DNA from 3 places in the Pasteurella oralis genome. Region 1 is predicted to be linked to each of the others. Evidence: riboswitches for the same ligand, from Rfam matches in the RefSeq annotation. Region 1 holds a riboswitch; each other region holds the start of a gene.
The links. A riboswitch is a leader RNA that binds a small molecule or an ion and turns the genes downstream of it on or off. The one in region 1 is predicted to bind thiamine pyrophosphate.

Region 1 (5,484 bases):
TAATTGTGTAAGTACTTCTCGCCCACGTGTGCCAATTGGGCGACGAGATAATTCAGAGCGAAATTGAACTAATATCTGAATAATTTCGGTGAAATCTGCCTCATCTACTTGATTCTCAATCAATACTTGCTTAATTTCACTTTCATCTAAATCCGCATCAAGAAAGTCATGCCATAAGTCTAAGGCTTCTGCTATTTCTTCTTTTTCTTCACCAATTAAGTTAGTAAAAATAGCACGAACTTTTTGCTGATGTTGGTGTAATTGCTTGCAAAAACTTGTCCAGTCATCAATAGGGTAGAAGACATTTTCTGCTTGAAATTGAGTATTCCATTGCTTAAAAACTTGTGTTGCTTGTATCAAACGTTGGCGATCCAATTCCTTTTCGGGTAATTGTTGTGTTTGCTGATCGTTGATTGCTTGTAAGATATTTTCAGTACGGCGTAAAAACACATAAGCTTGTTGCAAATCTTGTTTTTGTTGTGCCGATATCAATTCAAGTGCAACTAGCTCAGGTAGCAATTTTAACAATTCATGGCGTTGTAATCTGATTTCACGTCCTCCGCGAATAAGTTGGAAAACTTGGACAATAAATTCAATTTCACGAATCCCGCCTGCGCCAAGTTTAATATTATCGTTGAGCCCACGACGACGCACTTCTCGTTCAATTTTCCCTTTCATTTCTCGTAGAGATTGAATCACACTGAAATCAATATAGCGACGATATACAAAAGGGCGTAATAATTGTTGCAGTGTTTTGATATTAGGATCTTGTGGATTTGCACCTAGAATTCGCCCTTTTATCATTGCATAACGTTCCCAATCACGCCCTTGATCTTGATAATATTGTTCCATAGCGGCAAAGCTTAATGCCAAAGCGCCACTTTCACCAAAAGGGCGTAAGCGCATATCTGTTCGATAAACAAATCCATCAACTGTATATTGATCTAATGCGCTAATTAAACGTTGTCCTAACCGTGTGAAAAATTTAGCGTTTTCAACCCTTTTTCGTGCACCGATGGTTTCACCATTAGCTGGATAAGTGAAAATTAAGTCAATATCTGAAGAAAAATTGAGTTCAAAACCACCAAGTTTACCCATGCCTAAAATATAGAGCTGCTGTGGCTGACCTTGTTCATCCATGGGTGTTCCCATTTCTTCACAAGCACGCACATAGAGCCAATCTCGAGCTGCAATAATTAAGCTCTCAGCTAACTGAGATAAACGAAGAAAAATATCTTCTACGGTACCTAAATTTAGACTTTGGCAAAAACTGAGCTTAGCCATTTCTTGATTGCGAAATTGACGCAGGACTTTATAAAGTTGCTCTTCTGAATGAGTTTGCGTTAATAGGATATTTAGCCGAACTACATATTGATCGCATTCATCTAACTTAGGAGGATTATGCCAACATTGTTGTAAAAAGTGTGGCTGTTTTGACAATACATCGGCAAAGAAGTCTGACATTGCAATAGCATAACGAAGCTGCCCGATTGAGCTATTGAGATCGTCTTTATCCAGTTCAATTTGTTGCAATAACGTGATGTCATATTGGTCAGGAAATGTATTTATCAGTTGTTGAGCAAGTTGAGCTAATTTGTGATCAAATTGGTTAAAAGATAAAGACATGAGAAATCCTATTAAATACACAAGAAACAGACTGACTTTAGCATAAAATAGCGGTTTTCACTGTAGTAATTTTTCACTTTTGCGATGGAAGTTCCAGAATTTTAGACAAATAATTTTTTGGTTTCTCTTTTATATTTTATTTTTCTTCTATTTGAAAATATAAGCTATAGGAATCAATAAATAACCTTTTGTTTCCTCATAAAATATTATAGACTTACCCACTTAGTCGGGGTGCTACTTTGATGGCTGAGATAATACCCGTGAACCTGATGCAGTTAATACTGGCGTAGGAAACTAACAGTCAATATTACTGTGTACTTTTTTGATGCCATAACAAGAGAGGACACAATGTCTAAATTTAAAACTTCTTTATTTTTAACCGCATTTTCAACCTTTTCATTGGCTGCGTTTGCACAAATGCAAACTATCAATGTTTATACTTATGACTCTTTTACATCAGATTGGGGAGCTGGTCCAAAGATAAAAACAGCATTTGAAAAACAATTTCCACAATGCCAAGTAAATTTCACTGCGTTTGGTGATTCTGGCACTATGTTTAATCGCTTACGTTTAGAAGGGAAAAAAACGAAAGCAGATATTGTTGTTGGGTTAGATAATTATGTATTAGAAGAAGCGAGAAAAAGCGAGTTATTTGCGCCAAATACAGTCGATTTAAATCAACTTTCGTTACCAATTATATGGAAAGATAAGACTTTTTTACCTTATGATTTTGGGCAATTTGCTTTTATTTATGATAAGACAAAAGTACAAAATCCACCGCAAAGTTTACAAGAACTGGTTACCCGCGATGATTTAAACATTATTTACCAAGATCCGCGTACGAGTAGTGTTGGACGTGGTTTATTAATTTGGATGAATAAAGTTTATCCTGAACATGAAATTACACAAGCATGGCAAAAGCTTGCTAAACATACAGTCACAGTAGGAAAAGGCTGGTCTGATACATATGGCGCTTTCTTAAAAGGTGAGGCAGACTTAGTACTTAGTTATAGTACATCGCCGTTGTATCATCTTGTATTTGAACAAAAAGATCAGTACATGGCAACAGAGTTTACTGAAGGTGGCGTACTTCAAATTGAAACAGCCGCAAAAGTGATAAATCGTGATAATGTTTGTGCTGATCATTTTCTTACATTTTTAATTCAACCTGAAGCTCAGCTGCATTTAGTTAAAAATAATGTGATGCTATCTGTAATTGACGCACAAATTGAACCGCATTTTGATGCATTAAAAGTAAAACAATTGCAATCGAAAGTATTAGATACTACCCAAGTTAATGCACAACAGCTAAAAAAATGGATCGCTGTTTGGCAAACAACCTTAACTAAGTAATCACATGTTGCAACTATTGATGTCACCAAAATTTCGCCCGTCCCACTATTTGGGCGGAATTTTGGTGATTTTATTACTTATTGTCTTTTATGTTTTTCCATTAACTGCTGTTTTTTCTATTCAAGGTGAGTATAGTTGGTATTATTTACTGACTGATCGGTATTTGCATCACGTTATTTTATTTAGTCTTTGGCAGGCATTTTTATCCGCATTGTTGTCTGTTATTTTTGGGGCATTATTAGCACGCGCATTTTTTTATCAACAGTTTATTGCGAATACATTGATTTTAAAGTTGTTTTCATTAACTTTTGTTTTGCCTGCTTTAGTAGCAATTTTTGGTTTATTAGGTGTATATGGTAGTTCAGGTTGGTTAGCTACGTTAATGGCAATTGGAGATATTAATTGGACACCAAACATCTATGGATTAACGGGTATTTTAATCGCGCACCTGTTTTTTAATATTCCATTAGCGACTCGAATGTTTTTGCAAGGATTACAACATATTCCCATTCAACAAAGACAGCTTGCTGCTCAACTTAATATTCGTGGTTGGCAATTTATACGCCTAATTGAGCTACCTTATTTGCGTCAGCAATTATCTCCTGTCTTTACTTTAATTTTTATGCTGTGCTTTACTAGTTTTGCCATTGTGTTAACCCTTGGTGGTGGACCTAAGTATACGACATTAGAAGTTGCCATTTATCAAGCAGTACTGTTTGAATTTGATCTCCCAAAAGCAGCTTTATTTGCACTATTACAATTTATCTTTTGCTTCGGTTTATTTGTGTTAAGTAGCTTTTTAGCTAAGGTACCAGAAACAACATTACACAGTCGTCAATATTGGATTTCCCCTCAACCAAGAGCGGTTAGATTTTGGCAAATTTTATTGATTATATTGGCAACTAGTTTTGTATTGTTACCTTTGTTGCATATTTTATTTTCCGCGTTATTTTCGCCAAAGCTGTTTTCTATATGGTTACAACCTCAACTGTGGAAAGCAATAGGTTATTCCGCATTGATAGCGCCAACTTCTGCTTTTATCGCACTAATCTTGTCATTTGCTTTATTACTATGCGCAAGGCAGTTATATTGGTTGGAATATCGTCGCTTTTCTGATTTGATTCTTAATATTGGTGCGACAATTTTAGCTATTCCTACGCTTGTTGTTGCGATTGGATTATTCATTCTATTACGTGAGATTGATTTTTCTACACTACATCTTTTTATAGTTGTAGTATGCTGTAACGCGCTAGCTGCGATGCCATTTGTATTACGAATTCTTGCAGTTCCGATGAATAACAACATGATTTACTACGAAAAATTATGTCAATCTCTGCATCTTCGAGGCTGGCAACGTTTTTCCTTGATTGAATGGCATACTTTACGTTCGCCAGTAAAGTATGCTTTTGCATTAGCTTGCGCTTTATCTCTAGGGGATTTCACTGCGATTGCCTTATTTGGTAATGAAGATTTTACTTCTCTGCCACATTTGCTCTATCAACAACTTGGTCATTATCGTAGCCAAGAGGCTGCTGTTACTGCGTTTATCTTATTAGTTTTTTGTATGGCTGCTTTTATTTTAATTGAGTGGCATAAGGAAAAAGATAATGATTAAATTACATCAGGTGCAATTTTGTTATAAAACAGCCAGATTTGAGTTGGATTTACATATTCCAGCACAACAGAAAGTCGCTGTCATTGGGGCGAGCGGTGCAGGTAAAAGTACATTATTAAATTTGATTGCAGGCTTTGAATTTGTAGAGCGAGGTGAAGTTTGGTTGAATGGTGAAAATCATACGAAAACACAACCGCATCAGCGTCCTGTTTCAATTTTATTTCAGGAGAACAACTTATTTACTCATCTTACTGTAGCGGAAAATATTGCCTTAGGATTAAAGCCAAGTTTAAAGTTAAATCAAATTGAGCAACAGAAAGTACATGATGTCGCAGCAGCGGTTGGTTTAGAAAAATATTTAGGCCAACTACCGCAAAACTTATCAGGTGGACAAAGGCAACGCGTTGCATTAGCACGTTGTTTGTTACGCGATAAACCAATTTTATTACTCGATGAGCCTTTTTCCGCGCTTGATCCTAATTTGCGTGTAGAAATGTTGGAATTAATTGATCAATTATGTATAGAGAAACAGCTGACTTTAATCGTGGTTACTCATCAGCCAAATGAATTATTGGAAAAAATTGATCGTATTATTCAAGTTGAGCATGGTAGGATTAGTCAATCGCAGATTTTAATTAGATAATTTTATTGGAAAATAGACCGCACTTTTAAGCGGTATATAACAAAGGAAATAGAAAAAATATGACAACAACAACTTTTGAGGTGCGAACCCTAACACCACATCCAACGTTAGAATATTGGTCTGTATGTAAAATCGAAGCGTTATTTGAGACTCCCTTTCTTGATTTAGTATATCGTGCAGCACAGGTACATCGTGAAAATTTCAATCCGAAAGCAATTCAGTTGTCTACCTTAATGTCAATTAAAAC
Region 2 (5,484 bases), on a different contig from region 1:
TAAATGGTGTCATTTTTTGTACTAAAATAGAGTTAGTTGGTTTATTACCCGTAAAGACTTTGAATGGCACAATGTCTTTCACTTCATCTAGTGACTTACCTGCATTGATAAATTCAGCTTCAACCTCTTGCTTACTTTTACCAAAAGCCAGAGCTTCAGTTTGCGCAAAGAAATTTGATAATAATTTCTCATGATGATCAGCAAGTGGATTGTGTGTTTGCGCTGGCGCAATAAAGTCACAAGGGATTAGAGTCGTGCCTTGATGGATAAGTTGATAGAAAGCATGCTGACCATTAGTACCAGGTTCCCCCCAAATGATTGGTCCCGTTTGATAATTATTAATCTCCTTCCCATCACGATCAATGTATTTTCCATTTGATTCCATATTACCTTGTTGGAAATACGCCGCAAAACGATGTAAGTATTGATCATAAGGTAAGATAGCTTCTGTTTGCGCCCCTAAAAAATTCGTATTCCATAAGCCAACGAGCGCTAAAGTAGTTGGAATATTTTGTTCGATTGGCGCGGTACGGAAATGTTGATCCATCGCGTGCGCCCCTGCTAAAAGAGCTTCAAAATGCTCAAAACCAATTGATAATGCAATAGATAATCCAATCGCTGACCATAATGAATAACGACCACCAACCCAATCCCAGAATTCAAACATATTATGAGTATCAATACCAAATTCAGCTACAGCTTTAGCATTGGTTGAAAGGGCAGCAAAGTGTTTCGCTACATGCTGCTGTTCTTTAGCACTTGCTAAGAACCAATCACGCGCAGAAATCGCATTTGTCATAGTTTCTTGAGTGGTAAAAGTTTTCGAAGCCACCAAAAACAGGGTCGTTTCTGGATTCACTTTCTTCAACACTTCCGCGACATGTGTTCCATCAACATTCGATACAAAATGTAAATTCAAATGATTTTTATAAGGACGTAGTGCTTCAGTAACCATATAAGGCCCTAAGTCTGAACCACCAATACCAATATTAATCACATCAGTAATTGCTTTACCTGTATAACCTTTCCATTCACCTGAAATGACACGTTGACAAAACGCTTTCATTTTTGCTAATACCGCATTTACCTCTGGCATCACATCCTGCCCATCAACTAACACTGCTGTATTTGCTCGATTACGTAATGCCGTATGTAAGACAGCACGATCTTCGGTTCTATTGATTTTTTCACCTGTAAACATTGCTTCAATAGCATCAGATAATGCACATTCATTTGCTAATTGACGTAACAACGCTAATGTTTCTTTAGTCACATTATTTTTCGAAAAATCCACCAAAATCTCGTTATTAAACATCAATGAATAATCTGCAAAACGATCTTTTTCTTGAGCAAAAAGTTGCTGAATTGTCACCGCACTTTGTTGTTGGTTATGCTGTTCTAAGGCTTTCCATGCAGCAGTAGATGTTGGGTTAATGTTTTTCATAGCTTTTCCTTTTTTATGTCATATCAAATGAATGAAATAATATACTAAATTAGTTTTTTGGTTAAGAGGCAAAGGTTGAGTAAAAGCAAAGTTAAGTTTTATAAATCAATTAATTGTCTTATTTCTCTCCAAAGTCACAACTATTTTGTGATATAGCTCACATTTCTCAGTTTCTTTCTTGTTTTTTTTGTTTCTTTACTTTTATACTCTTGCCCACTTGTCGGAGTGCTTTCGAGCTGAGACCATATTGGGATCCGTCGAACCTGTTAGGTTAATACTTGCGTAGGGAACAAGTTAAAATTCATCAAAATTAGACCGCTCTTTAGTGATAAGGGAAACCTTATTTAACTAAAGCGATGAGTTCACCCCTCCCTCACTTCAACAAGCAATTTACTTTATTACACATTAAAAAGGTATATTTGCTTATGTCAAAACTTACAACTCGCCGTGAAAAACGTGCTTCAGCCCAAAGTTTCATTCAAACATTAAAAGGTTATCAGCATCCCAGCTCTTCGCGCATTTACCTGCAAGGCTCACGAGCTGATATCCAAGTACCTATGCGTGAAATTCATTTAAGTCCGACATTAGTTGGTGGTGATAAAGATAACCCGCAATATGAAGCTAATGAGTCCATTCCTATTTATGACACGTCAGGCATTTATGGCGATGAAAATCAACACATTGATGTTACTAAAGGTATCCCTGCTTATCGTGATGCTTGGATCTTAGAACGTAGTGACACTGAATACCTCACAGGATTAAGCTCAGAATATGCTAATCAACGCTTGCAAGATAACACATTAGATGAATTGCGTTTTCAGCTTAAACGTCAAGTCAAACAAGGCAAAATAGGAAAACGAGTAACGCAATTACACTATGCACGTCAAGGCATTATTACGCCAGAAATGGAATTTATCGCGCTTCGTGAAAATATGGGACGAGACAGAATTAAAAGCGGAATACTATTACAACAACATCAAGGACAGAATTTTGGTGCTCAAATTCCTCCCCATATTACACCTGAATTCGTACGCCAAGAAGTCGCCGCTGGTCGTGCCATTATTCCTTGTAACATCAATCACCCTGAATTAGAACCAATGATTATTGGACGTAATTTTTTAGTCAAAGTCAATGCTAATATTGGTAACTCTGCTGTGACCTCATCAATAGAGGAAGAAGTAGAAAAATTAGTATGGGCTATTCGTTGGGGAGCAGATACAGTAATGGATCTGTCTACTGGACGTCATATTCACGAAACACGCGAATGGATTATTCGTAATAGCCCTGTGCCAATTGGTACTGTCCCACTCTATCAAGCATTAGAAAAAGTCAGCGGTGTCGCTGAAAATCTTACTTGGGCAATCTTTAAAGACACGATTATCGAACAAGCCGAACAAGGAGTAGATTATTTTACAATTCATGCTGGCACCTTATTACGTTACATCCCAATGACAGCAAAACGCTTAACTGGCATTGTTTCTCGCGGTGGTTCAATTATGGCAAAATGGTGCCTAGCTCACCATTGCGAAAATTTCTTATATACTCATTTCCGTGAAATTTGTGAGATTTGTGCGCGCTATGATGTATCGTTATCTTTAGGTGATGGTTTACGTCCAGGATCAATTCAAGATGCCAATGATGAAGCCCAGTTTTCAGAGCTGTATACACTAGGTGAGCTCACTAAAATTGCTTGGGAATATGATGTCCAAGTGATGATAGAAGGTCCTGGACACATTCCAATGCACATGATTCAACGTAATGTTACTGAAGAACTCTCTCATTGTCACGAAGCGCCATTCTATACGTTAGGCCCTCTTACCACTGATATTGCCCCAGGTTATGATCATTTCACTTCTGGCATCGGAGCTGCCATGATTGGCTGGTTTGGTTGTGCGATGTTGTGTTATGTGACACCAAAAGAGCATTTAGGATTGCCTGACAAACACGATGTTAAACAAGGGTTAATTACTTATAAAATAGCCGCTCATGCAGCAGATTTAGCTAAAGGCCATCCTGCTGCTCAAATTCGCGATAATGCGATGTCAAAAGCCCGCTTTGAATTCCGTTGGGAAGATCAATTTAATCTTTCCCTTGATCCAGAAACTGCACGAACCTATCACGATGAAACCTTACCACAAGAATCGGGCAAAATAGCTCATTTCTGTTCTATGTGTGGTCCGAAATTCTGCTCGATGAAAATTTCACAAGAAGTGCGTGATTACGCAAAAGAGTTACAACAAATAGATGTTACTAATATAGACGAATCCCAAACTAAAGGTTTGCGTGAAATGGCAGAAAAATTCCGTGAAAAAGGCAGTGAAATTTATCATCAAAGCCAACATTTAACACAATAACTTTGTAAATTATTTAAATATTGAGCTTAATAAAAAGAAGACGCTAAATGATGCGTCCTCTCTTATGCAAAAGTGCGGTCACTTTTCGCCAAGTTTTATATCACTAAATCAGAGAATACAAAATGCCATTATCCGATCAAACATTTTTACGCTATAGCCGCCAGCTATTACTTGAAGAATGTGGGCTTGAAGGGCAAATACGTTTAGAAAAAAGTAGCATACTGATTGTTGGCTTAGGTGGATTAGGTTCTGTTGTAGCACAGTATTTAGTCGGTTCTGGTGTAGGAAAAGTCTATCTTGCCGATTTTGATACAGTTGATATTAGTAATCTTCCTCGCCAAATTTTATACAGTACAAAAGACATTAATCTTGCGAAAGTACAAGCAGCTAAAACCCGTTTAACAGCGATTAATCCACAAGTCGAATTAGTCACCATTACTGGTCAACTGGGTTTGACTCAGCTAAATTATTGGGCAAAAAAAGTCAATTTAGTCTTAGATTGTACAGACAACATGCCTACACGCCATCATATTAATCAAGCTTGTGTTGGGCTGAATAAACCCCTCATTTCGGGTGCAGCTATCGGTTTATCAGGGCAACTGATTAGCCTAACAGATTATCATACGCAAGGTTGTTACGCTTGTTTATATCCTGATCAAGAACTAGCACACTTAAACTGTAAAACAGCAGGTATTCTCGCTCCTGTAGTCGGTACAATTGGCTGTTTACAAGCGCTTGAAGCTCTGAAATATCTATTGGGCTTAAACGTTTCTAGTGCAGGCAAATTAACATTATTTGATGCCAAAAAACTCACATGGCAAACCCTCTACTTACAGCCCAACAAGCAATGTCAAATTTGTCATTGCCATAGTTAAATCTCTTTTTTCAGCAGGATAATTATGGAAATTTATTTAAATGACGCAAAGCTCAATCTAGAGCAAAACTTATCAATACAACAACTGATTGAACTGCAAAAACTAAATCAACAAGGTTTAGCTATTGCAGTGAATCAACAGGTTTTACCTCGCTCAGAGTGGAGCACCTATCAATTACAAGCCAATGATCGTTTAACAGTTTTTCGTGCAATTGCTGGCGGTTAATCATCAAGGATATTATATGCAAACCATAAATTCTATTACACAAGATGCTTTAGTCATCGCTGGTCACCAATTTAAATCTCGTTTATTTACTGGTACGGGTAAATTCTCACATCCCCAATTAATGCAGCAAAGTATTATAGCATCAGGTTCACAGCTGGCTACGATGGCGATGAAACGCATAAATTTGCAACAACAAAATGATGATATTTTATCGCCATTATTAGACATTGGAGTGAAATTATTGCCCAACACGTCGGGGGCTAAAAATGCAGAAGAAGCTGTATTTGCCGCGAATCTAGCACGAGAAGCACTACAAACTCACTGGATAAAATTAGAAATTCATCCTGATGTTCGTTATTTGTTACCTGATCCAATCGAAACACTAAAGGCGGCAACAATATTAGTCAAACAAGGTTTTGTTGTCCTGCCTTATTGCGGAGCAGATCCCGTTTTATGTAAACATTTAGAGGAAGTTGGCTGCGCCGCAGTAATGCCTCTTGGCTCACCAATTGGTTCAAATAACGGCTTAAAAACTCGGGAATTTTTACAAATCATTATTGAACAAAGTCAAGTACCTGTAGTAATT
Region 3 (5,484 bases), on a different contig from region 1:
AGGCTTAATAGAAGGACAACATTACACTGCACAAGCACATTTTAAAGATAATGAAGGTAAACATAATTACCCCGATTTTGTGTTAAATTTGCCTGACAATAAGCATTTAATCATTGATAGTAAAATGTCATTAGTTGCTTATGAAAATGCAGTGAATACGGAAGATGAAATAACTCGTCACAGTAAATTACGTGAACATATTAAAGCGATAAAAAATCATATCGATGACTTATCACGTAAAGATTATAGCAACTTAATTGGCATGCGCAGCCCAAATTTTGTTCTGATGTTTATTGCCCTTGAACCTGCTTATATCGAAGCAATGAAAATGGAGCCAAACTTATTTAATTATGGTTACGAGAAAAATGTTATTGTCGTTTCGCACACTACTTTAATGCCTATTTTACGCACAGTTGCAAACTTATGGCGAATCGAGCGAGGGAATAGTGAAGCTAAAGAAATTAGTGCTCGAGCAGGTGACATTTATAATCAAATTTGTTTAATTGCAGAACGTTTGAATAAGCTTGGTAACAGCATTTCTACAGCCAGTACACATTACAACAGCACAGTAACCGCGCTTATTGGACAGCAAGGCTTAGTTGGAAAAGTTGAACGTTTTAAAGCACTTTCTGCAAAAGCCAATAAAAATATGCCTACCGTAGAATTATTACATAATGATATCGAGAACGAACGGTTACAAATGGTAAAAGCAGAAGAAAATCAAACCGAAAGCCAAACGAGTTAATCTACTCAATAAAAAAACAGCAGTAAATATTAACTTGTTGCTGCTGTTTTTTAACTTTATTTGATTTGTAATTCCACATACTGCTGACGAATAATGTCCTTAAATCGCTCACTCGCCAACACCCAGTCGATAGGAACGAGAGACATCCAATTAAAAAAGCTCGCGAAAAATAATAGTCGCTTTTTATCATATGCAATTTTATTTCATAAAATGACTCTCTTTAACCCGATTTCTCGGTAAACATAATTACTGCCATACCTATTAAACAAAAAGCAACGCCTAACCAATCCTGCCAGCGTAAAGGTTGACCATCAACTAACCACAGCCAAATCAGTGCTACGCTAATATACACGCCACCATAAGCTGCATAAATTCGCCCACTTGCGGTAGGATGTAAGGTCAACAAATAAACAAATAATGTTAGGCTAAGCGCAGCTGGAATCAGTAGCCACGCGCTTTTTTCTTGACGTAGCCATAAATAAGGTAACCAACAGCCAATAATTTCAGCTAATGCAGTTAAAATAAATAAACCCAAAGTTTGTAGCATAAACTATCCTTAATCATTCACTAAAATAGAATACTCTGCTGAAGAAATCATCACAACTAAATTAAATAATGTGATATTGATCACAATTCTTTAATAAATTACTTCTCTTTTTAACTAACTTAGGTAGCCTTATTGCACTTTAGTCGGGGTGCTTTACAAAATAAGTAAAGCTGAGATGATACCCGTGAACCTGATACAGCTCGTACTGACGTAGGAAACTAATTATGCCAATACTTCCCCCTTTTCTTTTATCATTTTCTATTTTTCAATTATTTTTCTTGCAACGCTGAATGAATGGTTTAAACCATGAATGCCGTTGAAATTCGTAATTTAACTTTGCGTTATAATCAAGCGCCATTATTTGCTGATTTTTCTTTTTGCTTGCCCAAAGGAAAATGGATAAGCTTACTCGGTGCATCTGGTGTGGGAAAATCAACGTTATTACGTGCGATTGCAGGATTAGAAAACACTGCTAAAACGCAAGGCGAAATTCATTTCCCACAAGGGGGAAAAGTCAGCTACATGGCGCAACAAGATGCGCTCTACCCATGGCTATCTGTTTTAGATAATGTCCAACTCATTCATCATTTGAACAACACAAAAAATGCAGCGACAATCGCTAGAGCTAAACAATTGCTGACTGCAGTAAACATGGACAACCACCAACATAAAGCCTGTTATTACCTGTCTGGCGGGCAACGTCAACGCATTGCACTTGCTCGTACGTTAATGCAGGAAGCAGAAATCATTTTAATGGATGAACCTTTCTCGGCATTGGACGCCATCTCTCGCTTACAATTACAAAATCTCGCTCATACCTTATTGAAAGATAAAACCGTATTATTTATTACACATGATCCACAAGAAGCTATTCGTTTAAGCGATGAGATTTATATTTTGCAACATTATCCTGCCACGTTATCCACTAAAATTTCACCTATAGGCGATACACCACGAGAACTCGTGCAACACGATTTATGGCAATTACAACAATATCTACTTAACCAACTGATGCAGGGTGCAATTTGATGAAGGTGATCTCCCTAATTAAAGTCGCTTTTTTAGCTTTATTTTTACTCATTTGTTGGCAAAGTGCGGTCAGTTTTTTTGCTATTCCACATTATATGTTGCCGCCACCAACAGACATCTTAACGCAACTGACCAGTCGCTATGATTTACTCTGGCAGCATGCACAAGTCACCATGTTAGAAATCGGTTTAGGATTGAGTTTGGGTGTTATATTAGGCTTAATCTCCGCGCTATTACTCAGCCTATCTCCCCATTTATCCGCATTGTTATTGCCATTACTCGTTATTTCACAAGCTATTCCAGTATTCGCTATTGCACCCTTATTGGTGCTTTGGTTTGGCTACGGTCTTGCCTCCAAAATTGCTATGACTATCTTGATTATTTACTTCCCTGTCACCGCAGCCTGTTACGACGGACTACGCAATACACCAATGCAATGGCTCGAATTAGCTAAAACCATGAAAACTTCACCCATTGCAATGCTATTTAAAGTCCGCCTCCCCGCAGCCCTTCCCTCTTTTGCCTCTGGATTACGTATCGCAGTTTCTGTCGCCCCTATTGGCGCAATTGTAGGCGAGTGGGTCGGTTCTTCGCAGGGATTGGGTTATTTAATGTTACATGCAAATGCACGCATGCAAGTCGATTTAATGTTTTCAGCACTATTTATCTTGATGCTGATAAGTTTAACACTGTATTTCAGTGTGGATTATTTACTGAATAGATGGATCCCATGGATAAGATATTTGAAGTGATTTCACTTTTCTTTGTTTGGGCAAAGATAGATCAGCAAAAGGTAAATAAGCGCTTTTGAATAGCATTTTAACAACAGCTCACTGGGTAAACGAAGCAAATAAAAATTGCATAGATTGAGGGTCTTTATTTCATAGTATTGACCTAATGGAAAATTCAACGCTACAGAAGTAGCAAAACAAGAAACAGAATAAAGTGCTTTTAAAGTGCGGTCATTTTTTTAAAAATTTTAAAATCTCACCGCACTTTTATAACCAGCTAACTCAATGAAGCCTTTGTGTAAGCTGCCTGCTTGGAAAAGGCATTTTTAAGGAAATAACATTACGTAACGAAGTGAAAGTAACTTATTTATTGTTAAAAAATTCCTTTTTAATCAAGGATAAGCTACTTAGTCGGGGTATACCTTTCTTTTGCACAAGTAAAAGAAAGTAAAGATGAAACCTTACGTTAAAAATGATAGGAAACAACATGTCTACAACACAACAACTCATCAACAACGCAAACCAATATTGGCAAACATATATTCACCATCCCTTTGTACAACAACTTGCCAACGGCACATTGCCGAAAATCTGCTTTCAACACTATCTCAAACAAGATTATTTATTTCTGTTTCAATACAACCGAGCATTGTCACTGGGGATTTATAAAGCAGAAAATTTTGTCCAAATGAAAAACGCACATGATGCAATTGGCGCATTGTTGCACGAAATTCAGCTGCATATTCAATTTTGTGAAAGCTGGGGAATTGATGAAAAAACTTTATTGAGCACTAAAGAATCTGCTGCTTGTGTGGCATATACACGCTATGTGTTAGACATAGGCATGACAAACGGTTTAGCAGAACTTTACACAGCTATTGCGCCTTGCGCCATTGGTTATGCGGTGATAGCCAAACATATCGTGGAAAGTGATATTAGTCCTAAAAATAATCCATATCAAGCATGGATTGATGCTTATTCAGGTGAAGAATTTCAAACAGCTGCACAAAATACTACTAACCTATTAGACACACTGTGCGCAAATTTAACTGATACACAGATAAAGAAATTACAACATATTTTTAATACTGCCACCCGAATGGAATCTGCATTCTGGCAAATGGGCTTAGATTTAAGTTAAACAAAGTAGGAGAAAGATGATGCAAAAATTAGTTAAAAATACACTCACTCTGGCACTCGCAATGGGAGTCAGTTTTTCCGTATCGGCAAAAGAAAAATTGACGTTATTACTCGATTGGTTCGTCAATCCAGATCACGCAGCCATTATTGTGGCGCAACAAAAAGGCTATTTTGCACAAAATGACTTAGAGGTTGAAATTATTGAACCTGCCGACCCTTCTCTTCCCCCTAAACTGGTTGCCGCTGGTAAAGCAGATTTAGCCGTTGATTATCAACCACAACTGCAAATTCAAGTTGCCGAGGATTTGCCATTAACACGCGTTGGTACACTGGTTTCAACACCACTTAATAGCTTGATTGTATTAGAAAAAAGTAATATCAACAGTTTAGCTGATTTAAAAGGCAAAAAAATTGGTTATTCCGTGAGCGGTTTTGAAGATTCTTTGTTAACTGCAATGCTTAAATCGGCAGGATTAACTAATAAAGATGTAGAAATGATCAATGTGAATTGGTCGCTTTCTCCTTCTGTTATTAGTGGTCAGGTTGATGCAGTGATCGGAGGGTTCCGTAATGTAGAGCTTAACCAAATGAAGGTCGAGAAACACCCTGGTCGTGCGTTTTACCCCGAAGAACATGGTGTACCGATTTATGATGAACTTATTTTGGTCGCTAATAAACATAACATGGCAAAAGAAAAAATTAGTAAATTTCTGACCGCACTTGAACAAGCGACAATTTACACATTAAACCATCCTGACGATGCATGGCAAGCCTATGTGACCTATAAACCAAAAGAGTTAGATAATGAGATCAATCGCTTGGCTTGGCAAGATACTTTACCTCGCTTGACATTACGTCCTCGCGCGTTAGATGGGCATCGCTATGAACGTATGGCTGTATTCTTGAAAGATAATGGGTTGACAAAGGTCGTTAAACCATTAAGTGATTATGCAGTAGAAATTAAATAATTTTTTACGAGATATCGACATAAACAACAAATTAAACATGAAAAATTACCTAACCAAAATCAAAACCCAAAATCCCCTTATTCACAATATTACCAACGTGGTAGCAGCAAATTTCTCTGCCAACGGATTACTCGCTATTGGAGCCTCGCCATTAATGTCAGCAGCAATAGAAGAAATGGACGAAGTACCTCGTATTAGCCAAGCTTTAGTGATCAACATCGGTACCTTAATGGGCAAAGAAGTAGCAGCGATGGTATTGGCGGGGAAAACTGCAAATGAAGTAGGGATTCCTGTCGTATTAGATCCTGTGGGTGTTGGTGCCAC

Region 2: another riboswitch for thiamine pyrophosphate. It lies ahead of thiC (phosphomethylpyrimidine synthase ThiC); the one in region 1 lies ahead of thiB (thiamine ABC transporter substrate binding subunit).
Region 3: another riboswitch for thiamine pyrophosphate. It lies ahead of ACFSAV_RS09815 (ABC transporter ATP-binding protein); the one in region 1 lies ahead of thiB (thiamine ABC transporter substrate binding subunit).

What each region holds. Positions count from the first base shown of each region.
Region 1 covers NZ_JBHUFP010000015.1:74,759-80,242, reverse strand. Annotated here, with positions in the region: gene glnE (bifunctional [glutamate--ammonia ligase]-adenylyl-L-tyrosine phosphorylase/[glutamate--ammonia-ligase] adenylyltransferase) at 1-1,626, opposite strand, end outside; TPP riboswitch at 1,844-1,936, shown strand; gene thiB (thiamine ABC transporter substrate binding subunit) at 1,975-2,979, shown strand; gene thiP (thiamine/thiamine pyrophosphate ABC transporter permease ThiP) at 2,984-4,594, shown strand; gene thiQ (thiamine ABC transporter ATP-binding protein) at 4,587-5,237, shown strand; gene bioB (biotin synthase BioB) at 5,297-5,484, shown strand, end outside.
Region 2 covers NZ_JBHUFP010000007.1:36,602-42,085, reverse strand. Annotated here, with positions in the region: gene pgi (glucose-6-phosphate isomerase) at 1-1,444, opposite strand, end outside; TPP riboswitch at 1,656-1,750, shown strand; gene thiC (phosphomethylpyrimidine synthase ThiC) at 1,870-3,798, shown strand; gene ACFSAV_RS06255 (HesA/MoeB/ThiF family protein) at 3,921-4,673, shown strand; gene thiS (sulfur carrier protein ThiS) at 4,698-4,898, shown strand; gene ACFSAV_RS06245 (thiazole synthase) at 4,915-5,484, shown strand, end outside.
Region 3 covers NZ_JBHUFP010000025.1:83,443-88,926, forward strand. Annotated here, with positions in the region: gene ACFSAV_RS09805 (DNA recombination protein RmuC) at 1-745, shown strand, start outside; gene ACFSAV_RS09810 (YnfA family protein) at 966-1,292, opposite strand; TPP riboswitch at 1,427-1,526, shown strand; gene ACFSAV_RS09815 (ABC transporter ATP-binding protein) at 1,599-2,321, shown strand; gene ACFSAV_RS09820 (ABC transporter permease) at 2,321-3,073, shown strand; gene tenA (thiaminase II) at 3,540-4,193, shown strand; gene ACFSAV_RS09830 (ABC transporter substrate-binding protein) at 4,213-5,160, shown strand; gene thiM (hydroxyethylthiazole kinase) at 5,198-5,484, shown strand, end outside.